DNA from 3 places in the Thalassolituus sp. genome. Region 3 is predicted to be linked to each of the others. Evidence: predicted binding sites of a transcription regulator. Region 3 holds the regulator's gene; each other region holds the start of a gene.

Region 1 (6,798 bases), on a different contig from region 3:
GGGTTCAGGTCGCCAATGTGCTTACCGCGGATAATGCCTTCTGAATCAATCAGAAAGGTTTCAGGAGCGCCATACACGCCCAGCTCGAGGCCAAGCTTTCCCTGAGGATCAGACAGGTTGTATGCATAGGGATTGCCGTAAGCCTTGAGCCAGTCCCGTGCTTTCATCACATCATCCTTGTAATTAATTCCGATGATGCGGATGCCCTGCTCTGCCAGCTCATTCAGAAAGGCGTGCTCGGCTTTGCATGTCGGGCACCAGGTTGCCCACACATTCACCAGGGCCGGTTGCCCCTGCAGATCTTTCGTTGTCAGGGTTCTGCCGTCTTCGACGACACCCAGCTCGAATTCCGGAAATGGCTTACCGATAAGCGGTGACGGCAGACTGGTTTTATCTTCGATACCCAGGCCAACCCAGAAGACCAACCCCATCAGAGCGAAGATGACCAGCGGGATAAATAGCAGCAGACGGTTCATGCCAGCTTCTCCTTTTTCTGACGACGGCGGTAACGCTTATCCAGCACGGCCATAAAGCCACCGAGCGACATAAAGATAGCGCCCAGCCATACCCAACGCATGTAAGGTTTAACCTGTAGACGCATCCCCCAGGCGTCACCTTCCAGGGCTTCACCCATAGAGATGTAAACATCACGGAACAGAGTGACGTCTATCGCAGCCTCGGTCATAACGCTGCCTCGGGCGTGATAACGGCGCTTTTCCGCAGTCAGCACTTCAATATTCTTACCTTCTTTATAGAGGTTGAAACGCGTCGCTTGCGATGTGTAGTTAGGCCCATCTATCGTTCCGGCTTCAGTAAATTCGAACTGATAATCACCCAGAGTTTCTACCTGCCCCGGTACCATGCGCACCGATTTATCGATGCTGTAATTGGACACCATAGTGACGCCGATAATCGTCACAGCAACACCCACGTGAGCGATCACCATGCCCAGATAACTCACACCGAGTGAAGGTATTTTGCCTAAACGGCCTCTCGATTTTTTCCACACATCGGCACAGGTTGCAAAGATCAGCCAGAAAGAGATACCCAGCCCAAGAACCACACTGCCGTTCACAGCCTCAGACAGCAGCAGCGCCACAACAATCGCGAACACGATGGCCAGAACGCCTGCGATCCAAAGCTGGCCGCCGAGTCGACTGACACGATCGGACTTCCAGCGGGTCATAGCACCCACGCCCATCAATAGCGCCAGCGCCACGGTCAAAGGAACAAACATGGTATTGAACCAGGCCGCGCCTACCGACAGCTTACCCAGCCCCATAAAATCGTACACCAGCGGGTACAGTGTGCCGGTCAGTACCGCCAGAGCCATCACCACCAGCAACAGGTTGTTGACCAGCAGTGCGGTCTCCCGCGAGACAACGTCATACCGCCCCACCGAGGCGACGGTCGGCGCCTTGAGCGCGTAAAGCAGCAAGGAGCCGCCAACACATATCCCTAACAAGGCAAGAATGAATACGCCCCGCTCCGGGTCGGATGCGAATGCATGCACCGACGTAAGAACGCCAGAACGCACCAGAAAAGTCCCCAACAGACTCAGAGAGAAGGCAAAAATCGCAAGCAGCACCGTCCAGCTTTTAAACAGACCACGCTTTTCTGTCACAGCAAGAGAGTGCAGTAACGCCGTTGCTACCAGCCAGGGCATAAGCGATGCATTCTCTACCGGGTCCCAGAACCACCAGCCGCCCCAGCCGAGTTCGTAGTACGCCCACCAGCTTCCCAGAGCAATACCGACGGTCAGAAAGATCCAGGCAGCCGTGGTCCATGGGCGTGACCAGCGTGCCCAGGCAGCATCAAGGCGGCCGCTCATAAGTGCTGCGAGTGCGAAAGCGAACGCAACCGACAGACCCACATAGCCCATATACAGTGTCGGTGGGTGTACGATCAGACCAAAATCCTGCAGCAGCGGATTCAGGTCAGCACCGTCCTGCGGCGGGCTTGGCAGAATACGCGCAAAGGGGTTGGAGGTTTCCAGGGTAAACAGGATAAAGCCAACCGATACCATCCCCATGATCGACAGCACACGCGCAACCATATCCAATGGCAGTGAGCGACTGAGTAAAGCAACGGCCACGCCCCACAGGCCCAGCATAGTGACCCACAGCAGCAGCGAGCCCTCGTGAGCCCCCCAGACGGCACTGATTTTATAAGGCGTAGGCAGCAGGCTATTGCTGTTAGCGGCCACGTAAGCAACCGAAAAATCATCCATCACGAAACTGGTCGCCAGTAATACCAGACTGATCACCAGAAACAGCGCCTGACCGACGGCCAGTGGGCGCGCATAGCCCATCAACCAGAGCTGTCCACGGTTCACACCGAACAGTGGAACGATGACCTGCAGGACGGCCATAATGAAGGCCAGTATCAGTGCAAACTGCCCGATCTCCGGCAGATGAAGCATTGCGGTATTCAGCATCAGTAGCTTGCCTCCTTGGCCGCCGCTTCCATCTGAGCTTTACCGTCCTGATGGGCTTGCTCCAGCGCTGCCTGAACTTCAGGCGGCATGTAATTTTCATCGTGTTTCGCCAGGACTTCTGAAGCGACAAACAATCCTTCTGTGTTCACCTCGCCCAAGGCCACAATCCCCTGACCTTCACGGAACAGGTCCGGCAGGATACCGTCATAGAAAACAGGCACTTCAGACTGACCATCGGTCACACGGAAGGTAACCCCAAGCCCCTGCTGATCACGTTCAACGCTTCCTTCAACGACCAGACCACCCGCACGAATCGTGCGACCCGGAGGCACTTCACCGTTAGCAATCTGAGTCGGCGTCTGAAACAGATTGATGTTCTGTGACAGTGAATACATGGCCAGCCCGACCGCAGATGCTACAGCCAGAACCAGAAACAGAATCAGATGCAGACGTTTTTTACGCTGAGGGTGCATTACGCTTCTCCCGACGCAGACGCTGGGCCTGCTCTTTCAGTAAACGACGGCGATGCAGAATCGGCTGCATCACAACAAAGGCGATGATCACGGCGGTCAGTCCGTACGAAAGCCAGACATAAAAGCCGTGCTTTCCCATCGCGATAAATTCAGCTAACGAAGAAAATTCCATCAGGACTCCAGAATCTTTCGAACCCACTGGCGTTTACGCTCATGCCAGAGGATTTCGTTACGTGTACGCAAAATGACAACCAGTGCGAAAAACAGATAAGTACTGACAATCATGATCAGCAATGGCCAGAGCATATCCGGGTGCATGGACGGTTTCTCGGTCAACTTGAGGGTGGCTGGCTGATGCAGCGTGTTCCACCACTCCACCGAATACTTAATTATCGGAATATTCACCAGACCGACCAGCGCGAGAATAGCGCCCGCCTTGTATGACGCTTCCTCTGAATCCATCGCCTGCTGCAGCGCCATCACGCCGAAGTAAAGAAACAGCAGCATCAACATAGACGTCAGGCGCGCATCCCAGACCCACCAGGTGCCCCAGGTCGGTTTACCCCAGATAGCCCCCGTCAACAGCGCGATCAGGCAGAATGCCGCACCGACAGGCGCAATCACCTTCGCCACCCATGCCGCCATTTTCATGCGCCAGATCAGATACACCGCACCGGCAACCGCCATCATCATATAGGCACTCTGAGCCAACAGAGCCGCAGGTACATGGATGTAGATAATTCTGAAGCTATCGCCTTGCTGATAATCTGCAGGCGCGTACAACAAACCAAGCACCAGACCGACAATCGCCGAGCCACCTGCCGCTAACGCTAGCCAGAAGATCCAGCGCTCGGTCATTTCATAGAACCACTTAGGTGATCCGAGTCGATGATAGAGTCGTACAAGCCACTGCCACATATTCAGTTACCGCGATAAATTCAGTTTTAAGGCTGCACCAGCAGCAAAAGGGGTTAATGCGAGAGCCAGCGCTAACATGGCCCCCAACATAGCAACCTGGCCATTGTAAGCCATTCCGATCCCGGCGTGATAAACCGCACTGGCTGCAAAGATCAGCACAGGGACGTACAGAGGCAGAATCAACAGCGTCAGTAACAGGCCGCCGCTTCTCAGACTGGCAGTCAGCGCGGCCCCGACGGCGCCCAGCAGACTCAAAACCGGAGTACCCACTGCCAGACTGATAAACAAGGCGAAATAGGCGTGCTCCGGCAGATGCAGCATCACACCTAATAAAGGCGACATCAGAGTCAGAGGCAGGCCGCTGATGCACCAGTGCACCAAGGCTTTTCCAAGCGACATCGCATACAGAGATTCACCCGATGCCAGCCATTGCTCCAGTGAACCGTCTTCAACGTCCGCACGATACAGGGAGTCTAACGACAACAGCGTCGCCAACAAGGCGGCTACCCAGATCACGCCGCCCGCGATTTTTGAGAGAAACTCAGGATTCGGGTCGACCGCCATCGGAAACAAAGCCGCGACCATCAGGAAAAACATCAGCGGGTTTGCCCACTCACCAGGGTTTCTGGCAGCCAGCAAGAGGTCTCGACGAACCGTAGCCCGAACCAGGCTCATGCGACACCTCCGAGCTCTATCCGGCGTAATCCCGGAATACCCTCCAGCGCGTGATGGCTGGTGATGATCACAGCACCACCGTTCGATACGTGAGACTGCAGTTCGCGCTCAAGCCATGAAACACCGTCCTTATCCAGAGCGGTAAAAGGTTCGTCCAATATCCAGAGTGGGGCCTTGCTGACTTTTAAACGTGCGAGCGCAACACGGCGTTGCTGACCGGCCGAGAGTTGCAGGCAGGGAGTATGCTCGTAACCCGCCAACGCGACCTGTTCGAGAGCGTCCCAGAGTTCCTCTTCCGATGCTTTATCCTGCGCGGTCAACCAACGTAGATTCTCGAGTGCGGTCAGGGATTTTTTTACCGCGGACAGATGTCCCATATACAAGCGGTGATGGGCATACTCAGAGTACACCGTCGTCATAGGCGCATTGTGCCAGAGCAGTTGCCCATTGAAATCGCGGTTCAGCCCGGCCAGCAACCTCAGTAACGTCGTTTTACCGGCACCATTAGGACCTGCCAGCTGGATCAGCTCACCATCTGAGATACTCAGCGACAGCCCTTCGAAAAGGACACGGTCATCACGCTCGCAATAGAGTTCGCTCGCGCTGAGTAATGTTTGCTGGGCGCCCTGCTGTGGCGTCATCAGAACCTCGATTTCCGGGCCATACTATGGCCAAATAAGTGAAGCGCCAGCGAGTCATCAATAAATCTGGCGCACGCATTATACCGAAAAAGCCAACGACAACGCTGAGCCAGCGCAATAAAGATTTGTCAATCTGCGCCGATAAGGTGAACTATGAAAACACCTGATATGCCCCTGATACAGAGCGCGCTGACAAAGGCTGTACGCAGCGAAACGTCAGGGGCTTCTTCTGCGCGCTCATCGTCAGCTGCTTCGTCGGGCCCTTCCGCGAAATCAGACGTCGAGTTTTCAGCCACAGTGACAGCGAGTCGGCGTACTCCTGAGCCCCCAACATCCGGTCGCCAGACGAGCGCTGACGTCACTGATAGCGCGAAGAATAACGTCAGAGAAAACGGCCCACGCGACAGAAACGCCTCAAGCCCAAATAACTGGCAGATCACAGTCACCTCTCAAGGGAAGTCGCTGAACCTTCAGAGCTCGCATCCCTTACCGGTAGGCGCCGAAGTATCATTGCGAGTGACCGAACAAACACCGCCCAGTGTCGTAATTACAGACATTAAACTTCCACAGAGTCAGGTGTCACAGACATCGGCTAACCCTACCGCTCAGGCCTCCGGGAATACTTCACTGGCCTCACAGTTACAGTCGATGGCGCAACAGCTGCAATTAACCGCCGCGCTCCAGCTCGCCAGAGCCAGCAATGGCATAACCACGTCCTCTGCCATCCTCCAGCAGAACCCAACCTCCGTCTCTGGCGCTGCAACGTCTTCCACAGCAGCGTTACCGGATACGATAAAAGCCTTACTGATGGCGCGTGCTGGCTGGTCGCAAGGGAGTTCACTACCGACAGGATCCGTAGCAACATCATCAGGACAGCCTCCAGCCCAGGCTGCCTCAGTATCTAACGGGTATTCAGTCGGTGGCAGTGCTGGACTGCGAGGCCCCTCTGTCGCAACAACCTCTACCCCCGACTACAGTGCCGTTCTGCGTGCTGTGTTAAATGACCTGACATCTGCCGGAGCTAACAGAAATAGCCAGTCCAGCCTGTTGCAACCGACCGAGGCGTTAGTCAGAAACCTGCCCGATGCGGCGCAACTCAGTTCACCATCAGGCCTTCACAAAGCCATATCCAATAGCCCACTGAATTACGAGAGCCAGTTATTTCGTCTTGCTGCGACACCGCATGGCAGTGCTTCTGCGTCCGGTGAGTCTGCATCCTCCCCGACAACCGTCGCTTCTGTTTTTAAGACGCTCTGGAACAAGGCCGCGGCACACGCTGGTGCTCCGGCAAGTTCAACGGCCAGCTCCGCGGCGAGCGGCGCATCAGAGTCTTTACGTCAGTCCGTCAGCACCGACAACTCTGCGATCACCAGGCCATCGCTGCTCTCTGCGATTGAAACACTGCAGAAGCAACTGTCTTCTGACAGCCCGGCTAATTCTGAGACAAGTGCCGCCCAGCTGGCCGCTCTGCTAAGTAGCTCACCGGCCAGTTCAACCGCCAGTTCAATACTGCAAAGCTCGCCGATCATTCCCGGCGATAACCTCAAAGGATTACTCCTGTTTATATTGGGACGGAGTCAGAACCACCCAGCCTCCACGTCAGAAGGCGCTGCAGGAAGCGCTACGATGGCAGCGGCACGATCAGGCGCCCAGA
Region 2 (6,798 bases), on a different contig from region 3:
TCTCTGTCGATATTGAGCCGGTGACATATTCATCTCTTTGATGAATATCCGGTCCAGAGTTCTGCGTCCTGAGAGACCGATATTGAGAGCAATCTGCTCAATTGGATCTTCCGAGTCGGTCAGCATCTTCTTCGCCATTTCCAGGCGAACCTGAGTAACGATCTGTTTCAGCGAGGTATCCTCGCGGTGCAGGTGTCGGTTCAGAGTCCGGGCGCTGATATGAAAGTATCCCGCTACTTCCTGTTGGTTGGCGTTCAGACGAACCTTCTCTTGCAACAGGGCTTTGCGAATGCGGTCAGCCAGGGAGCCGGACCGGGCCAGTTTACGGTATTGCTCTTCGACTTCCCGTTTCATCATATTAAGGATGTGCGGGTTGGTGTTATGTAGCCCCTCATCCAGTGCCCCTGCAGAAAGCAGGATAGCGCACTCTCCGGAGTTGTAATTCAGCTTCGCATTCCATAACTGCGCCTGAGCCTGCTGATATTGGGTTGCAGGATAGGGCAGGTTAATGCCAAGCAAATTCAGTCGATTACCGCACAGTTGACGCATCCAGTTGAGCAGAACACTGAGCATCAGCTCAGAGCGGTGGCGCTGATCAGACATGTACGCAGACTCGCCGACAGGCAGCTTCACCTTGATGGTGCCCTCGCGGGTACGCGTGACATTGATTTCGAGGAGATCGCTCAGCAGGGGAGCAAACTTCTCCATATAGTAGAGTGCTTCGCGCAGAGTATTGCTGCATAGAAACAGATTCTGTAACTGACAACTGCTCTGAGTATTAAACTTGTGCGGCGGGTGAACACACAGCGCTTCATTGCCTGACTGACGGATCAGTTTTGCAATGACATGGTCTGCATCTTCAACCGGAATCCGGCAATCATTATCTTTGAGCTGTTTAACGACGCGCTGTATATCAGCATCCTGCTCGGCCAGCTGATCAATCGACCGGATACCTGAGTTCTCGATCACCGGGCGGATTAACGCTGCTGAGACGTAACCTTTATCCATGTTCATACGCTGGTAACTATTATTGGGATTGTTGTTATTCAACGTCTGCTTTGCCGGACTTTCCTGGTCCCACAGCAGACAACCATTGCATGGTATACCGGGTGACAAAAATTGTCACCTGTTACCTCGAGTAGCACTTTGTAGGCAGCGAGGTACAAACCGGCCTATACGACATCAAATGAAACCCTTAGTTCCCTAAGGGTTATCAATTGTTTGTAGACAAGTTACGCCAATCTATTGATCAGAATTCGTACTGTAGACCGAGGCTGTATAGAAAGAAGCTGGTAGGCTCAATATAAAAGCTGTCGAGAGAGGTGGACTCAATCTCTGCGCGAACATTCAGACCTGCCCAGGGATTCCACAGAAGACCGGCACCAGTAATCAGTTCGACACCGGATGTCTCGTTTTTACCTGCGTCTTCCTTAACGCCATAAGTACCGTCGCCGTAGTAAGTAATACGGGTTTTCTCTACGTCGGCAATCCAGGCACTGGCTCCGCCCTTAATAAAGAAGTCGAGAGTTTCGGTGTACTCGAAGTTATAGCGCAGATTCACCAGGATACTACGTGCCTGATAACTTTCGGGGCCAGTGTAGATGGTTTCGCCTGGCACGCCGTTATCGTTACTGTTGCGATCTACATCGCCCTGACTTGCACCACTCAGAAGAGGCGCAATGGTTGGGTCGTCTTCAAACAGAATGGGTGACGGATCTTTGTAGGACATTTCACCAAAGTCCATCAGGCCGAATTCCAGAGACAGATTTTCAGTAATGTTGGGGCCGAAAACGATTTTGGCTGCGAAATCTGTTTCGTCGATGTCACTGGTCTGGATGTAAGACCCTGTCATCCCCAGAAATCCCCCATAGCTTTCTGATTCAGCAGCACTGGCTGTAACACCAGATATTGCCAGAGTGAGCGCTGTCAGTGTGGCAGAGATACGCATGATGTATATCCATTCTTGTTATTGTTGGGCCATCTTTCCACGGAAACTGATTCAGGTTTCAGTAGTCGGCAGTACACCGCATAATAACAATGATGTGATTAACTTACAGTCCCCAGAGCGCATTATTTAACCTGTTTTGAAGATTGCCTTCCGAAGTTGATATTTAATAATGAGAAAGTGCATCTGGATGGTTTTCATTCTCGTTTTTTTGCGATAGGTTGTTATCAATTGTTTTTTTATAACTGATTGAAATATGACAGTTCGAGACACTGGCGCAGGGGCAGCGCCGGAAATAAGAGTTGAAAATGATATTGTGGTGCACGATCTGACGGGCATCAGTCACTTGAGTCTCGAATTAATGCGCACTCTCTACAAGCAGCGCGTGCACAGGGCCGGCATGTCACCCAAGCTGGTCGCTATCATTGCTCCAGATGTTCTTACTGTTGATTTCGAAGTTCAGATATACGCATCAAACCCCTTAGTACAAGCCTCTACCAGGGCCGTTGCTGTGATCGGTGATTCGTTTATGCTGCAACACCTTACCTCGATGTTTCTGTCGTACCATGCGCCAGCTTATCCCGTCAGGCTTTTCAGTCATTACGACGATGCGATGCAGTGGTTGTCTGGTGGAAACCCTGTGAGTTCTGATGATGAGATTGTAGGGGATAAGTAAGTGCCCGGTTGAGCCCGGGCACTGATCAGTACGTGGCTGTACTGTCGTTCGGTTTATAGGGCTTTAATGTAGCCTGCAAGGTGGACATCGTCGTTGCGGGTTGCCGCTACTTCGAAGTCAATTTCCTGATCTTTTTTGCCTGAGTGCAGCTCCACTTTGGCTGGCAGGAAAATCGGACGTTTAAATTCAACGTAGATTTCTGCGGCATCTGAGCCCAGCATCTTGTGAACGCTCGCTGCAGCGCGACCTTTAGTCCACATACCGTGAGCAAGGTGACGTTTGAAGCCGAACGCTTTGGCAGCGATAACGCCCCAGTGAATAGGGTTCGGGTCACCGGCAATAGGACCATACTTCAGGCCGAGGTTTGACGGCAGGGTCCAGGTTTCGCTGTCAGTGTACTCAGGATTCTCCGGGAGAACCTGCTCGGCTTCTTTCTTCTCGACGCCTTTGCTTGGCAGTAACGCCAGGTACGTGCTGAGGCCTTCCCAGACAAGCTCCATACCCACACGGATTTCGGTGCGAAGGCTGACCTCCAGACCTTTGTGTGTGCGGTTTGAACCAGCAAAGAAAGCACGCACGTCAAGCGCTTCGCCCAGCTTGATGCCGCGGTGCTGGGTGATCTTATTGGTCACGTGAACCATTCCCATAATCCCTAGTGGGAAGGAACGATGCAGCATCAGCTCCATGTGCAACTTGAACGCAGCGACGTGCGGATAGGTAATCGGCAGCAGTTCGCTCTTGGTATCGAAGCCACAGATACTGGCGTAATCTTTGACGTTTTTTTTGCTTGGGACGTGGCCGTAAATGACCGCATCCATATTTGGCAACTCAGGGTTGCGGATGTTGGTGTTGCGTGAAAACGCAGAGCGCACAGTGTGATTTGCAACGCTCGGAAGCTTTTTTAACTCAATACGGGTAGCGTGATACATAAATAAAGTCCTGAAAAAACTCTTTTTTGACACATATCAAGCCAGATAGTAGGCCGGCCAGAGCGGATCACCATTGGCGCAATCACTCGGGTTCTGCGTCAGATCGGTCAATAAGGCTTGCAGACGGCCGAGTATCTGGCAAAATCGCACTCTCTTCTTTTTGGAATATCAAACACTTATGTCTGGTGGAATGGCTGAATTGCGTGACTCCGGCATTATGATCCAGCTGGCGCATCATGCGATGTTAAAGATGGGGATCAATGCTGATGAAGTCTGGCAGCGCCTGGGCGTTACGCCTGAGGTTCTGCAGGACCGCAATCTGCGTACTCCGCATGACGCTCAGATTATTTTCTGGAGTGTGATGGAGGACGTCTCCGGGGACCCGGATATTGGTATTCACCTCGGCGAAAACATGCCTGTCTACAAAGGACAGGTGTTGCAGTACCTCTTTTTGTCGAGTCCAACTTTCGGAGAAGGGCTGAAACGGGCGTTGAGTTACCAGCGTCTGTTGAGCGATGCCTCTCAGGCGAGTATTGAGATCGATAGCCATCAGGCATCTGTAAAAGTTGAATCAGCCAGTGACAAAGTGACCGGCCTTCGTCACCTTAATGAATGCATGGTTCTTGGGCTGGTGCGCTTCTTTGAGTATGTGACCGACGAGCAATTCCGCCCGGCAGCAATTGAATTTACGCATCCAGCACCAGAGAATTGCGCAGAACACCACCGTATTTTTGATTGCGATGTGCGTTTCGGGTGCAGTGAAAACCGTATCCGGTTTGATGACAGTCTTCTGGATCTGCCGTCACTGCATGCCGAACCTGAGTTACTGCAACTGCATGAAAAACTAGCCAGTGAGCACGTTGCCAAGCTGGAGCGTCAGGACGTCGTCTCGCGTGTGTACAAGGTTTTTGGTGAAGTACTCGAGACAGGTCGGGTCAATCTTGATGATGTGGCGGGGCGTCTGGACATGAAGCCCCGCACACTAAGAACGCGTCTGACTGAGGCAGGGACCAACTTTAATCAATTGCTCGCGGACTACCGCTGCAACCTGGCCAAGCGCCTGTTGTCAGGTACCGATGAAAGCATTGATGAGATCGTCTACCTCACCGGCTTTTCTGAACCCAGTACCTTCTATCGGGCCTTCAAGCGCTGGACAAATCAGACGCCGGTTGAGTATCGCAACATCCGCCGTAGCTGATTGATCTGCGTCATCCGGACAGCACACGCCAACTTAATGTAAATATTCGCTGAACAGGCGATTTCTACTCAAGAAAACAGCTCCGTGACCGATACAGAAGTCACATTCATCGGTTACTGCGGAGCTTGCTATGAACATTCCGTCCTTTTCATCATTCTCCAGTGCGGGTTTTCAGAACTACGGCAAGAGCCTGGGCAATCTTCAGCGGTCTCCGCAGGATTCGTCCCAGTCGCAAGGCGCAGTAAATCGTTTGGCACAGGCCGATAAGTCTGCTGAGGTAGCGAATACTAAGTCTGCCCAGCCTGTTTCTACCCAAAGCCCGGAAGTCACAGCGACCAATATACTTCGCCATGTCTATCAGAGTGTGGAAGGCCTTCGCGCAGAGGGAGCCTCCGAGGAGCGCATTGCTGAACGTCTGGAGGCGGCCCGCGAGGGGATCGCTAAAGGCTACGGTGAAGCGCGTGCAATTCTTGAAGACTTAGGTCGCCTTGATGAGTCTCTGGCAGCCGATATCGATAAGGGCGAAGCGCTCATTGCCGAAGGGCTGAAGCAGATTGAGGCCGGAGAGAAACCAGATTTACTGGCACCCAAAGTCCCTGAGCGTGATGACGCTCCGCAAAGCGCAGCCCCCACAGGTTTTACTCTTGCTGGCACCAGATCATCACAGAGCCTGTCGCTTGAGGTCGTGACCCGCGACGGTGACAAAGTGACGGTGAATTTTCGTCAGAAAGAGGGCGGCATCAGCCTGACTACGCCGGGTATGAGCCTCACTGCGAGTGCATTTTCCAGCCGGTTTGATATGCAGATTGATGGCAACCTTGATGAAGGTGAGCTTAACGCCCTGCAAACACTGTTCGAAGACGTGGGCAAACTGAGTGAGACTTTTTACGGTGGCGACCTGGGTGCGGCACTCGAGGAGGCCATGCAGCTAGGCTTTGATGGTAACGAACTGGCGTCTATGAGCCTGGAGCTGCGCCAGCGAAGCTTCTCGAGCGTTTCTCGTGCCTACGGGGAATCTGGCCCGTCGTTACCAACGCAGCGCCTTGAGTCGCAGCAGAACATGATTACCGACTACGTTAAGAGTTATACCGAAGCCCTGGATCGCGCGAGACCGCTTGCTGAGCCAAAAGATACCTTGCAGAAAATGCTCGAGGCGCTGGCTCCGGACGAATCTCGGCTGGACGCATTGCGCCAATTTAACGATGGTCTGAGTAAGCTGCTTAATCGTTGATTCTCTTCTGGCCGGATAGAAACCGGCCAACATGTCGCCAGATAGGATTACACGTCTGGCGGCGGTATACTTTCCTACCTGTTTTTATTTCGGTAAACCATCCTTGAGCTACGTTCTTCTTGGTACTTCCGAGTGCCACCTGTGTGATCAGGCTGCTGCAATTGTGACTGAGGGCGCAGAGGGCCTTGCGGTGACCGTATACATTGAAGATATTACCGATATTGAAGGTGGCGTAGATCTTTACGGTCTGCGGATACCTGTCCTTCGTAACGAAATAACGGGCGAAGAACTTAACTGGCCGTTTACGGCACTTGAGGTCCGCGCTTTGTTCAGCGCTTCAGATAAGGAATCAAAATGACCAGAGCATTGTTTTCTGTTTTTGCGGCAGCGGCCTTTTTGACGGGTTGCGCAAGTAACCAACTCTCTCCCAAAGGGGACGCTATTTTTTACGCGCTTCAGGCCGATACCATGATGAATACCTGGCGTTATGAATGCGCTGCGGTTAGTGGTCGCGCTAATTACGCCGCGGAAACTGCACGAGCAGACTGGTGGCAACGCAACGGTGATGCTGTCGAGGCTGCGGACTTCGGTCTCGCTTACAACCTGATTACCGTGACTGATACCCGTCTGGATACGGGAGCCCGGGTCGCCATGGGGCTCACCTGGGAAGTACAGGAACGCGCCGTGCAGACGGTGCGTAACAAGCTCGACGGCGCTTCCGATAAAGAAGCTCTGTGTGTGAAGATCCTTGGAGAATATCAGGCAGGCAAGTGGGATATTAAAGGCTCAGAGGATATTCAGCAGGCTCTGGCCAGTCTG
Region 3 (6,798 bases):
AAACTGCTCGCCTTTCACTAACCAACGCTTGAGATGAAACAGTGGAATTGCACGCTCACGCACAACCACAACTTCCTGCCCATCGACGACATTGGTTTGAGTAAGATCCAGGTGGAAAATCTCATTTACGTTCACAAGCGGAAAGGCAAAGGCCTGATCTTTCAGCATCACCATCAGCGTCGGCATAATCGCGAGCGTTAAAGGCACTTTAATACTGATCGTTGTACCTTCACCTTTGAACGAATCAATCGATATCGTACCGTTAAGCTGTGTGATTTTTGTCTTAACAACATCCATTCCCACGCCACGGCCAGAAACATCGGATATCTGTTCTTTAGTGGAAAAGCCCGGCGCGAAAATAAGATTAAAACATTCATTGTCTGTCAGGCGGTCTGCGGCATCCTGATCCATAACACCTTTTTCTACCGCCTTGCGTCTCAGGACATCAGCGTCCATACCGGCACCGTCATCCTGAATCCGTAGCAGAATATGATCGCCTTCCTGCTCTGCTGAGAGAATGACCGTACCCACGCGACTTTTGCCACTGGCTTCGCGCACATCTGGTTGCTCAACGCCGTGGTCTACCGAGTTACGTACAAGGTGAACCAGTGGATCTGCGAGTGCTTCCACCAGGTTTTTATCCAGATCCGTTTCTTCACCACGCAATTCGAGGTTAATTTCTTTCTTAAGCTGTCGCGCAAGATCCCGAACAACACGGGGAAAACGCCCAAAGACTTTCTTGATCGGTTGCATCCGCGTCTTCATCACGGACGACTGAAGATCACCTGTGACCACATCCAGATTGGCGACCGCTTTCGCCATCGACTCATCGCTGCTCTTGAGTCCCAGACGAACCAGGCGGTTACGCACCAGTACGAGCTCACCCACCATGTTCATAATGTCATCGAGACGCTTAGTATCAACACGGACAGTCGCCTCGGCCATGGCCTCTTTTTCGTTCTTGCGAGCGTCCGGCTTCGCTTTGGGTGCAGAGGACGCAGCAGGAGCGGCAGATTTAGCCGCAGGTTTTGCTGCCTCAGGCTTAGCGGCCGGTGTATCTGCTGGCTTCGGCGTTGCTGCTTCAGGCTTTTTAGCGCCGGTTTCTTCTGGCGCTTTCGCAGCAGGAGGGTTAGCTACTGCCGCAGATGAGCCCTGTGATGCCGTTATGTCTGTTGCACCGGGCTTACCTTTTCCGTGTAAGCGGTCAAGCAATTCTTCAAATTCAGAATCAGTAATCAGATCGCTGTCACCGCCCCCCGCCGATGGCACTGACGCAGCAGGCGACTCTGGAGTAGCTGTTTTTTCTGGTTCATCAGGTGCCGGAGCTTCTGGCTTATTCGATGCCGACGAATCGCCGGGCTTACCTTTTCCATGAATCTGATCCAGCAGAGCTTCAAATTCATCTTCTGTGATTTCATCGTCAGACGCTGATGCAACAGGTCCACTGTCGGTGTCGAACAGATCATCCCCACCAAAAAGGTTGTCATCATCACCAGTATTCTGTGCGGCAGCAGGGGCCTCCGTAGCAGCAGATGCAGCATCAGATTTTTCATCTAACGCATCAAGCAATTGCTCAAATTCATCATCGGTGATGTCGCCGTTGTCCGCATCCGCTGAAGTGCCTTCTGCAGAAGGCGCTTCAGCTTCTTCGACTACTGATTCTTCCACTGCAGCAGCTTCAACTGCTGGGGCTTCGTCCTCAGGCAATGCCAGATGATGCAAATTATCCAGCAAGCTCTGCTCTGCGGGCTCTGGCATTTCACCAGAACGCACACAGTCAAACATTTCATTAACGGTATCCAGAGCACTGAGAACCACATCCATCAGGTCTGCATTCACCGATCGTTTGCCATTACGAAGCGTATCGAACACGTTCTCGGCCGCATGGCAGCAATCCACCAGAGGGTTCAACTGCAAAAAGCCAGCACCGCCTTTTACCGTATGGAATCCACGGAAGATTGCGTTCAGGAGATCCTTATCGTCTGGACTGTTCTCCAGATCCACCAGCTGCTCTGACAGCAGTTCCAGGATTTCTCCCGCCTCTACGAGAAAGTCCTGGAGAATCTCTTCATCAGCATCGAAACTCATTCAACCGCTCCTCTAGAACCCTAAGCTCGACAACAGATCATCGACATCATCCTGGCTACTCACTACACCATCGGCTTTGCTATCGGTCTGTGGACCTTCAGGGTTAATATCCGGGCCTTTATCAGGCGCCGGCGTGCTTTGTTCAAACTCATGGTTGATGCCAGTGATCTGATCAACCTGCCCTGCCATCGAGACCAGTGTGACCAGGCGTCCTTCCACATCGCGAATCAGATTGATCACTTTATGAATGACCTGCCCGGTCAAATCCTGAAAGTCCTGAGCCAGGACAATTTCAGAAAACTGTTTCTTTATTTCCGACGAATCTTTAACGCTGCTGGAAAGATATTCATCAATATCACGACTGAGTTCGCGAAATTCGGAGGTATTCATTTCGCGTTTCATAAATCGTTTCCAGCGAGCAGAAAGTTCCGCTGCCCGATCGCCCATAGCGCCCGCCAAAGGGCCGCCGGCATCGGCGATATCCATCGTGCGATTGGCTGACTTATCCGTCATTTCAAGAACGTACGTCAGCTTATCGGTTGTCTCGGTAATATCAGAAGCGGCGCCAACCGTATCGACATTCAGATTCTTGATCGACTCATGCAAGGCACGGGTCAGTCGTCCGATCTCGTTATACAGTGTGCGATCACGCAACTGATTGAGGTCGTTTACCAGAGCAACTGCTTTACCGAGATCTCCCTGCTCGAGCTGTTCGAGCATATTCTCCGCAAGCGAGCGTATCTCCGAGCCGACCTGGTTGTCCTTATTGTCCAGGTTTACATCCACCATGGCGCTACCTTTAATCAGCCTTCGACGCGTTCAAAAATCTTATCGATTTTTTCTTTAAGTACTGCCGCGGTGAAGGGCTTAACGACGTATCCGTTCACGCCTGCCTGTGCCGCTGCAACGATCTGATCGCGCTTGGCTTCCGCAGTCACCATCAGAACTGGCAGAGTTTTAAGGCGCTCGTCTTCCCGCACATGCTTGAGAAGATCCAGGCCTGTCATCCCTGGCATGTTCCAGTCGGTGACCAGAAAATCGAAGTCGCCATTCTGCAGCATCGGCAACGCTGTTGTGCCATCGTCTGCCTCCTGAGTGTTGGTGAAACCAAGATCACGCAGCAGGTTTTTGACGATACGTCTCATTGTTGAAAAATCATCCACAATGAGAATTTTCATGTTCTTGTCCAAAACGACCTCCAATATACGACTTTTACAAACCAAGCCGGTCCTGAATTAAGTTTAGACCCAGTTAGCGGTTTATCCAGAAAGAGAGAGAAAGAATAGAAAAGAATAATGACGGCGTCTGATATGGTCTGAAAGCGCTGGATGCGCCGGTAGGGAAAAATCAGGCCCAATCACTCAGACGCGCGCGTAAACGGTGTGTGGCTTGAGAGTGCAGCTGACTCACGCGAGACTCGCTGACGCCTAATACAGCGCCAATTTCTTTGAGGTTCAGCTCTTCGTCATAGTAAAGAGCAAGAACGAGCTGCTCGCGCTCTGGCAGGCCTGAAATGGCTTCCCCCAACTGGCGACGAAATGCGTCCCTCTCCATGCCTTTTCCTGGCCCCGGAGTCGAGTCATCCATCAGATCGGGAGAACTGTCGTTTTCCAGTAACTCTTCATAACTGAACAGACGACAACCCGCACTATCCTTCAGTATCTGGTGGTACTCGTCCTGGCTTATACCAAGGACAGCCGCAACCTCACTGTCGTCGGCATCACGACCTTTGACTGCTTCAACCTGTTTAATCGCATCCTGGATACGGCGGGCATTGCGATGCACTGAACGGGGTGCCCAGTCACCTTTGCGTATTTCGTCGAGCATGGCCCCACGAATCCGGATACCGGCGTAGGTTTCGAAGCTCGCGCCTTTGCCGCCATCGTATTTACGCGCAGCTTCAAGCAAACCTATCATGCCCGACTGGATCAGGTCATCTACCTGCACACTGTCCGGTAAGCGTCCCATCAGATGATGAGCAATCCGCTTCACCAGACCCGCGTGTTCCCGGACCAGATCGTCGAAATTAGTATTCTGAACGTCGGAGTACACCAGACAACTTCCCGTCGACACCCGTCATGCTCCTACCTGATCAACCAGCCGGTCCACGAAGAACTCAAGATGCCCGCGTGGCGTTGATGGCAGCGGCCAGCTGTCTACCTTCTTAGCTAACGCCCTGAAAGACGTCGCTGCTTTTGACCGTGGATAGGCTTCAATTACCGCCTTCTGGCGCTGTACCGCACGCTTAACGGCATCGTCCGAAGGGACTGCGCCAACGTATTGCATAGCAACATCAAGAAAACGGTCAGTCACTTTGGTCAGCTTGGCAAACAAAGCCATACCGTCCTGTGGTGACTTCACCATGTTGGCAACAACACGGAAACGGAACAGACCGTAATCGCGATTCAGTAGTTTAATCTGCGCGTACGCATCCGTAATTGAAGTCGGCTCATCAGTCACAACCACAAGAACTTCCTGTGACGCGCGGACAAAACTCAGGACAGTATCTGAAATCCCCGCTGCCGTATCGATGATCAGTACATCAATATCGTCGCCGATATCACTGAACGCCTGAATCAGCCCGGCATGTTCCATTGGATTCAACTGCGACAGTTTCTGGGTCCCCGAAGAGGCAGGCACAATTCTGATACCACCGGGGCCTTTGACCAGAACTTCTCTCAGGTCACACTCGCCCTGCAGCACATTTTCAATTGTCTTGTTCGAGCTGATACCGAGAAGAATATCGATATTTGCCAGACCGAGGTCGGCGTCAAGAATAACGACACGCCGGCCCATTTCAGACAGGGCAATACCAAGATTTACGGAGACATTGCTTTTGCCAACACCGCCTTTACCGCCGGTGACTGCTATGACCTGTACAGGATGACTCGCCATCTTCAATTAAACTCCGTGTTGAAAGCTTTGCTGTTGTGTTGCCATATTCATTGCTTCTGCCGCCTGCCAGCGCGTACGCGCCATTCGAGCCATCTGCTCAGCCAGATTGACCAATCTCGATGCATCCGGGTAATGCAGATCATCCGGGATGTGAGGGCCGTCGGTAATCAGGGTCAGTGGCAAGCGGGTCAGAGCGGCAACACTGAGGCCAGCCCCCAGGCTGAAACACTCATCCAGTTTGGTGAAAATACAACCATCCAGCCCCGCTGGCTTGAAGTGCTCGTAGTTCTCCTGAAGGCAACGCGCCTGACTTGTCAGAGGCAGCACCAGAAACTTACGAACATCACGACCAGTCTGTTTAAGCATAGACAACTGTGACGAAAAATGTGGGTCCTGACTGGCAAGTCCGGCACTATCGATCAATACCAGTTTCTTCTTGCGCAGCGTGCTGAGCGTTTTCACCAGATCACCATTCTGCAACACCACTTTCATCTCGACACCCAGAATCCGGGCGAACGCCTGCAACTGGTCATGCGCTGCCATGCGATAATTATCAAGCGTCACGAAGGCGACCGAGTCTGGCCCATGGCGCTGAACAAATCGCGCAGCAATTTTGCCCAAAGTAGTTGTCTTGCCTGCACCGGTCGGACCGACAAGGGCGATGGTTCCGCCCTTTTCGAGTACGCCCTGAGGCAGTAACGGCAGATCGCTCTGGATAACGCCCAAGGCGGACTTCCAGGCCTGCTCAAGGTCTCCACTCTGATCGCTCATACTAACGACCCTGTCAGCCCACGCGGGCTCGAGACCAATGTCCTGGCAACGCTGCCACAGCTGAGACTGCTGCCAGGTTAATGGACGGCGGGTATCCCATGCGCTGCCCTGATGGCTGACCAGCCAGTCTTTCAGCTCACGCAATTCACCCTGCATTTCCTGCAGGCGGGTCTGGTAGGTTTCTTCTGATTTTTTACGCTCTTCAACAGCCTGCTCCGCCAGTCGGGTAGCGGCTGCCACATCCGCTTCGGTACGACTCACCTGAGCTGACGCTTGCTGAGAGTCTCTTTGCTGTGGTGCATAATGCGCTGCAGTGTCAGCTGCATATTCCTGACGCTGGGCGGCACTCGCGCGTGCTGCCTGCTTCGCCGCTTCCAGCTCACGCTGAAGGCGCAGCTGACGATCCAGTTCGCTCTGCTTTGCCGTATCGATCTCTCCCAGCATCTCGCTGCTGGCCACAACTTCCATGCCGTTATCCAGGCGTCGGCTGGATACGATGACCGCATCCGGGCCCAGCTCAGCCGACACCATTTTCAATGCCAGCTGCATGTTGTCTGCGACGAAACGTTTTACCTTCATAATTCAGCCTCGTTACGACTTGCCACCAACGGCAGCAACGATCGTAATGCTCTTGTTGTCCGGCACTTCCTGGTAAGCCAGTACGTGCAATTGCGGAATACTGTTCCTGACGAACTGCGACATCGCCGGACGTAATTGCGAAGTCACCAGAAGCACCGCTGGGCGGCCTGCCGCTTCTTGTGTCTGCACCGATTCATTCAGTGAGCGTTGCAAGGTGTCTGCCATACCTGGTTCAAGAACCAGCCCCTGTTGGCTGCCCTGCTGAGCACTCTGCTGTAAGCTTTTCAGCAATAATTGTTCCAGCCCCGGATCCAGCGTCATCACAGGCAGTTCATCGGTGTTTCCAAAGATATTCTGAGTAATCATGCGGGCCAGAGCCAAACGAGCGGCAGAAACGAGAGCGGCAATATCTTGACTCTGAGCTGGAGAGTTCGCCAAAGACTCGGCGATAGAACGCAGATCTCG

The links. Region 3 encodes FliA, which starts transcription of late flagellar genes. Its sites were predicted from a motif close to CTAAAGTTNNNNNNNNNNCNGCCGATA; they were not measured.
Region 1: the regulator FliA is predicted to act here: its motif matches at 5,262-5,288, upstream of fliK (flagellar hook-length control protein FliK).
Region 2: the regulator FliA is predicted to act here: its motif matches at 4,816-4,842, upstream of AC5E51_RS09925 (DUF5610 domain-containing protein).

Annotation. Positions count from the first base shown of each region.
Region 1 is NZ_CFHJLR010000012.1:75,207-82,004, forward strand. It holds gene AC5E51_RS10120 (DsbE family thiol:disulfide interchange protein) at 1-476, opposite strand, end outside; gene AC5E51_RS10125 (heme lyase CcmF/NrfE family subunit) at 473-2,437, opposite strand; gene ccmE (cytochrome c maturation protein CcmE) at 2,437-2,910, opposite strand; gene ccmD (heme exporter protein CcmD) at 2,894-3,082, opposite strand; gene AC5E51_RS10140 (heme ABC transporter permease) at 3,082-3,828, opposite strand; gene ccmB (heme exporter protein CcmB) at 3,835-4,503, opposite strand; gene ccmA (cytochrome c biogenesis heme-transporting ATPase CcmA) at 4,500-5,144, opposite strand; gene fliK (flagellar hook-length control protein FliK) at 5,298-6,798, shown strand, end outside.
Region 2 is NZ_CFHJLR010000012.1:20,754-27,551, reverse strand. It holds gene AC5E51_RS09950 (AraC family transcriptional regulator) at 1-1,116, opposite strand, end outside; gene AC5E51_RS09945 (hypothetical protein) at 1,250-1,948, opposite strand; gene AC5E51_RS09940 (SpoIIAA family protein) at 2,202-2,621, shown strand; gene AC5E51_RS09935 (MaoC family dehydratase) at 2,675-3,550, opposite strand; gene AC5E51_RS09930 (AraC family transcriptional regulator) at 3,729-4,748, shown strand; gene AC5E51_RS09925 (DUF5610 domain-containing protein) at 4,879-5,979, shown strand; gene AC5E51_RS09920 (glutaredoxin family protein) at 6,083-6,337, shown strand; gene AC5E51_RS09915 (hypothetical protein) at 6,334-6,798, shown strand, end outside.
Region 3 is NZ_CFHJLR010000017.1:33,718-40,515, reverse strand. It holds gene AC5E51_RS12375 (chemotaxis protein CheA) at 1-2,088, opposite strand, end outside; gene AC5E51_RS12370 (protein phosphatase CheZ) at 2,101-2,877, opposite strand; gene cheY (chemotaxis response regulator CheY) at 2,892-3,266, opposite strand; gene AC5E51_RS12360 (RNA polymerase sigma factor FliA) at 3,436-4,143, opposite strand; gene AC5E51_RS12355 (MinD/ParA family protein) at 4,165-4,983, opposite strand; gene flhF (flagellar biosynthesis GTPase FlhF) at 4,990-6,333, opposite strand; gene flhA (flagellar biosynthesis protein FlhA) at 6,346-6,798, opposite strand, start outside.